2 regions of the Kosakonia sp. MUSA4 genome follow, and region 1 is predicted to be linked to the other one. Evidence: predicted binding sites of a transcription regulator. Region 1 holds the regulator's gene; the other holds the start of a gene.
What was found. Region 1 encodes LexA, which represses DNA repair genes until DNA is damaged. Its sites were predicted from a motif close to TNCTGTATGTACATACAGNA; they were not measured.
Positions count from the first base shown of each region.

Region 1 (3,118 bases):
CATACGAGAGCAGCAGATAGTCCATGTGGCTGCGGTGGCAGGGCACATAGACAATCTCGTGGCCGTCGTGCGCAAGCTGGCGCACGCGTTCGGCGTTGTGCACGTTGATCCCCTGATAGAGACGGTTCCAGGTAAAACCGAGGATACGGTCGGTCAGACGGATCATCTCGTACGAGAAGTTGGCGGCAATCTCTTCCATCAGCGCGATAGCGTTTTGCTGCGCTTTGTCGTGAGAGATTTTTTTGCTGCGCGCTTCGTCTTCGACCGCACGGGCAATCGCTTTAGAAGAGAGCAGTTTATTGAACAGATCCTGACGCGCCGGCAGACGCGGCCCAACGGCGGCCAGACGCTGTCGCGCGAAGTGCATACGCGCCACGCGCGCCAGTTTCTGCGCGATAATTTTATCGGTGCCGTGCTCGGTCGCCATGCGGCGCAGGGAGACGGGCGGCGAGAAGCGCACAAAGCTATCGCGGCCGAGCCAGGAGATAGCGAAGAATTTCTGGATGCCGTTCAGCATGCGCAGCGGCGGATTAATCTCGCCTTTCTCACGCCCTGGCGAGCGGCCAAACATTACCGATACCGGAACCATTTGCACATCCAGATCCGGATGGCTGCGGTGTAAATCCAGGTAGTCGTGGAACAGTTTGATGGACTCTTCTTTCGGCGTGTAATAGGTAAACACGCGCGGACCGCCATGAATGAACACGAAACGCGGCAGCAATACGCCGTCGATTTCCAGGGGTTCCAGGGGATCGGGCAGTTCGTGCGCCAGACACTGAGCGCGTAATGTCATCAAATCTGCCTTAGAGTTATAAGGCAGCACGTACATAATAGGACGTGAAGTATCGAGACCCAGTTCCTGTGCAGGTTCTGCAGGTATCGATTTACTCTTTACCAGTACACTTAATGGTAAATTCAGTAATTTGTAGTAAATTCGTGGCCAACCGGACATAAAAGATGAAAAGCCTCTGGTTAATAATAGTGCCATTGCGCCGCAAGAATATCAGAAAGCGCACGTAATTTCTGTTGTACCTCAGTACGCTGATGTAGACATTGACGTTTATTACATAAAAAGGTTCTTTTCATGGCCAATAATACCACCGGAATTACCCGAATCATTAAAGCAGCAGGTTACTCATGGAAGGGCGTTCGCGCTGCATGGATCAATGAAGCCGCTTTCCGCCAGGAGCTGGTAGCCGTTGTTTTCGCTATCATTATTGCTTGCTGGCTGGACATTGACACGGTCACTCGGGTGCTGCTGATTAGCTCGGTGTCGCTAGTAATGATTGTTGAAATCCTAAATAGTGCAATTGAAGCTGTCGTAGACCGAATTGGTTCTGAATTTCACGAACTTTCCGGTCGGGCGAAGGATATGGGATCGGCGGCAGTGCTGATGTCGATCCTGCTGGCGCTGTTTACCTGGATCTCGCTTCTCTGGTCGCATTTTCGATAACGCTTCCAGAAATCGATAACACCCTGGTTTTTTGCTTAAATTTGGTTCCAAAATCGCCTTTGACTGTATATACTCACAGCATAACTGTATATACACCCAGGGGGCGGGATGAAAGCATTAACGGCCAGGCAGCAAGAGGTGTTCGATCTCATCCGCGATCGGATCACTCAAACCGGTATGCCACCAACGCGTGCGGAAATCGCACAGCAATTGGGGTTCCGTTCCCCAAATGCGGCTGAAGAACACCTGAAAGCGCTTGCACGTAAAGGGGTTATCGAAATCGTCTCCGGCGCATCGCGTGGTCTGCGTCTGCTGCTGGAAGAAGAAGAGGATATCGGTTTACCGCTGATTGGTCGCGTTGCTGCGGGTGAACCGCTGCTGGCGCAACAGCATATCGAGGGTCACTACCAGGTCGATCCCGATCTCTTCAAACCTCATGCGGATTTCCTGCTGCGCGTTAGCGGTATGTCGATGAAAGACATCGGTATTATGGACGGCGACCTGCTCGCAGTGCATAAAACGCAGGACGTGCGTAACGGCCAGGTGGTCGTCGCACGTATTGATGATGAAGTTACCGTGAAACGTCTGAAAAAACAGGGTAACACCGTCGAATTGCTGCCGGAAAACAGCGAGTTTTCCCCGATCGTCGTCGATCTGCGCGATCAAAACTTCACCATTGAAGGGCTGGCGGTTGGCGTCATCCGTAATGGTACCTGGCTCTAACGCCTGTTCTTTTCGCAGCGACACAAAACACCGTGGCGCTGCGTAATACGATTTTCCCCGTTGATTCGACATTGCCATGCCGTTGCTGAACGCATCTGACAGAGCACTGTGGCGGCTTGCGCTGCCCATGATCTTCTCCAATATCACTGTTCCGTTACTGGGGCTGGTGGATACCGCCGTGGTCGGGCACCTGGATAGTCCTGTTTACCTCGGCGGCGTGGCGATCGGCGCAACGGCAACCAGCTTTTTGTTTATGCTGCTGCTGTTTTTGCGGATGAGCACCACCGGTCTTACGGCACAGGCGTTTGGTGCGAAAAACGCACCTGCGCTGGCGCGCGCGCTGGTACAGCCGCTGCTATTGGCGCTGTCGGCAGGTGTGTTAATTATGCTGCTGCGTACGCCGCTCATCGATCTGGCGCTGCACATTACCGGCGGGAGCGAAGCCGTGCTGGAGCAGGCGCGGCGCTTTCTCGATATTCGCTGGCTGAGTGCGCCAGCGTCGTTGGGAAATCTGGTGTTGCTCGGCTGGTTACTGGGTGTGCAGTATGCCCGTGCGCCGGTGATCCTGCTGGTAGTGGGGAATCTCCTCAACATTGTGCTCGACCTGTGGCTGGTGATGGGCCTGCACATGAATGTGCAGGGCGCTGCGCTCGCCACCGTTGTGGCTGAGTATGCGACTTTCGCCATCGGCCTGCTGATGGTGCACCGCGTGTTGGTAATGCGCGGTATCACCCTGCCAGCGCTGAAAAATGCCTGGCGCGGCGGTATGCGGCGCTTATTAGCGCTTAACCGCGATATCATGCTGCGCTCACTGCTTTTGCAGCTCTGCTTTGGCTCAATCACCGTGCTGGGCGCCCGTCTTGGCGGTGAGACGGTTGCCGCTAACGCGGTGCTGATGATGTTTCTCACCTTTACCGCGTACGCGCTGGATGGTTTTGCCTA
Region 1 is NZ_CP025697.1:39,458-42,575, forward strand. It holds gene plsB (glycerol-3-phosphate 1-O-acyltransferase PlsB) at 1-952, opposite strand, end outside; gene C0557_RS00175 (diacylglycerol kinase) at 1,085-1,453, shown strand; gene lexA (transcriptional repressor LexA) at 1,562-2,176, shown strand; gene dinF (MATE family efflux transporter DinF) at 2,253-3,118, shown strand, end outside.

Region 2 (3,118 bases), 1.5 Mb from region 1:
CGGAAGCCTGCACCATCGAGGCCAGCCGCCAGAGTTTGCTCTGGCTTTCAAACATGCCAAGCGCACGGTTCATTTGCAGGATAACCCGGTGCAAACGCACAATGTCGTGGCTGCCGGTCTTTTCGCTTAAATCGTTGAGGAACAGCTCCGCCAGCCCGCGTAGCATTTCTGTTAGCTTCGCCAGCCGCTGACAAATCGCCATCACCTCATCCGGCAGCTCGCCCATAGCAAAGCGGTATTCGGCTTCTTGACCGGCAGGAAGATAGAGGTTGAGCATGTTATTCAGTGATGAAATCAGCCCGAACAGCTCTTCGCAGTGGGCGTTGAGCCGCTCCGGCGTCGCCAGCGGCGGCAGGGTTTTCGGCCGGAACTGCTCCAGACATGTCGCCACCAGCCGGGTAAATAAGTCGAGCTGTAGTTGATACCAGGACGCCGTTATTTCGGCGCTCATCTCCAGCGCATCGCGCGCCACATCCGGCAGATGATGGCCTTCATCCAGCACCAGCAGCAGGTTTTTCGGCTCCGGTAAGACGGCTTCGCTCTCCAGCGCCGCCATCACCAGCGCGTGGTTCGCCACCACCACTTCCGCTTCCTGAATTTCACGCCGCGCAACGAAGAACGGGCATTCCCGATAGTAGTGGCAGTTGCGGTTCAGGCAACTGGCTTTATCGGTGCTGAGGCGACGCCATAAATCATCGCTGATGGCTTTATCGGTGTGATCGCGCAGACCGTCCCATTTATAGCTGTCGAGATCGGCTTTCAGCGTCGCGCACTGCTTCTGTTCCTCTTTGCTGCCCGGCGTCAGCTCATCATCAAGGAACGCCAGCAGATCCTGCTGGTCCGGTTCGCTGCTGGCCAGCGCGGCCAGATTGCGCGGGCAGACATAGCGCCCACGGCCAAACGCTGCGGTAAAACGTAAATCGGGAATAATTTTGCGCAGCAGCGGCAGATCTTTACTGTAGATCTGATCCTGCAACGCCACGTTGGCGGTACTGACCACCAGCGTTTTTTGCTCTTCGCGGGCAATAGCAATGCCCGGAATTAAATAAGAGAGCGTTTTCCCGACGCCGGTCGGCGCTTCGATCGCCAGATGCCGGCCCTCTTCACCCGCCAGCGTTTTCGCGACATCAGCAATCATCTGCCGCTGCGGCGCACGGGGAATAAAGTCCGGGATCTGTTGTTGCAACGCCTTATACCAGGCGGCGATCTGCGCTTTTAGCGCGGCGGTAAGAGCCATGAAGAGACCTGAAATACTGTATAAACAGCCACTATTGTGGCATTTTTAGCGCCCGCTGGGTAACCCTTTTTGCCATTCTGGAAGCGGCCGCGGAAACCCATTTCCCGCCTCTGCAATACAGGATATTTTTCGCCGGGCGGATCACAAATTAGCAGATCCATTCATAAGTACTCTATATAGCGCGTTGATCATTTAGCAGGGCAATGCTAGTTTTTAGCTGCATTACGCTTGTTACCGAATATCGGGCAAAACCTAAATGCAGAGAACAAGGACAGATGATGTCCGTTGCTGTATTTACGTTTTGCCCGTTTTTGTTTGCAGGAGTTAGCGATGCTGGTCAAACAAATCTTAAATAATAACGTGGTCAGCGCCATCGACGATCGTGGCTTTGAGGTTATTCTGACCGGGCGAGGGCTGGGTTTTAATACGCAGAACGGCGCCAGCGTTAACGAGCAAGCCATCGAAAAAATATTCCATTTGCAGGATTCGCAGGTCTCGGCCCGGTTTAAAGATCTGATTAGCGAAGTGCCTGTCGAAATAGTGCAACTGACCGCCGACATTGTCACGCTGGCCCGCAGCCAGTTATCGCACAAATTAAGCGAAGGCCTGTACGTCACGCTCGCCGACCATCTCCATTTCGCGCTGCAACGCAATGAAAAACATGAGCCATTGCCGAATCCGCTGGAGTGGGAAGTGCGCCATTTTTATACCGCTGAATATGCCCTTGGTCGCCAGGCGATTGGTATGGTGATGGCACGTACCGGGCAATTATTACCTGACAGCGAAGCGTGCAGTATTGCGCTACATATAGTGAATGCCGGGCTGAACGACAGCATGGGAAAAACCACGCAAATCACGCGGCTTATTTATCAATTACAGAATATCGTTAAATACTTTTTTAGCCTGCCGCTCGACGAGCACAGCCTGAATTACCAACGTTTCATTACCCATTTAAAATTTTTCGCCCAGCGGGTGATTGATGGGGTGGTGTTAAATAATGACGATGAAGAGTTATTTGCCATGGTACAGCGCCGCTATCAGACCACCCTGAAATGCGTCGATGCCATCAATGAGTTTGTCGGCAAAAATTATCACCACACCATGAGCAACTCGGAAAAGCTCTATCTGACCGTGCATATCGAAAACGTCGTGCAGCGGGAAGAACCCAATTAGTTTATATAAATCATTCGCGTAGCCGCAACCAACAAAGCGGCAGCCCGAAGGATAGTGTTTAGATTCCGTCCAGGCTTGTTACTGTTCAATCAGGCAAACCCCAGAGGAAACAAGGTATCGGCGTAAAGCCGGTGATTGTGGATGATGCCGGCAATGCGGGCGTCAGTCTGGAGGAATTATCATGAACTATCAGGATACCGCGCAGCAGATCATCAACAAGATCGGCGGCAAGGACAATATTCTGTCGCTGTTTCACTGTATTACCCGTCTGCGTTTTTTACTCAAAGATAACAACAAGGCCGATCGCGCGGCGCTGGAAGCGCTGGATGGCGTGATAGGCGTCAACATCTCTGGCGATCAGTTTCAGTTGATTATCGGTAACGATGTGGCCCCGCTGTGCGACGCGCTGCTGGCCCAATTACCCGGCGTCTCGTCCGGCGGCGCTGTGCAACATGGCAAACGCCGCAATCCTGTATCGGTGCTGCTGGAGGGGCTGTCCAGTATCTTCTCGCCGATCATTCCGGCGATTGCCGGGGCCGGTATTCTGAAAGGCGTACTGGCGCTACTGGTTGCGATGCAGTGGCTGGAAACCAGCAACCAGACCTACCAAATCCTGCTCGCCATCAGCGACGGCGTGTTTTACTTTATGCCGCTGGCGCTGGCTTTCAGCGCCGCCAATAAGTTCGGCGCAAATCCTTACGTTGCAGT
Region 2 is NZ_CP025697.1:1,541,098-1,544,215, reverse strand. It holds gene dinG (ATP-dependent DNA helicase DinG) at 1-1,237, opposite strand, end outside; gene licT (BglG family transcription antiterminator LicT) at 1,568-2,410, shown strand; gene C0557_RS07375 (beta-glucoside-specific PTS transporter subunit IIABC) at 2,592-3,118, shown strand, end outside.
Region 2: dinG (ATP-dependent DNA helicase DinG) is a predicted target of LexA. The motif match lies at 1,252-1,271, and genes of this name have one in related genera.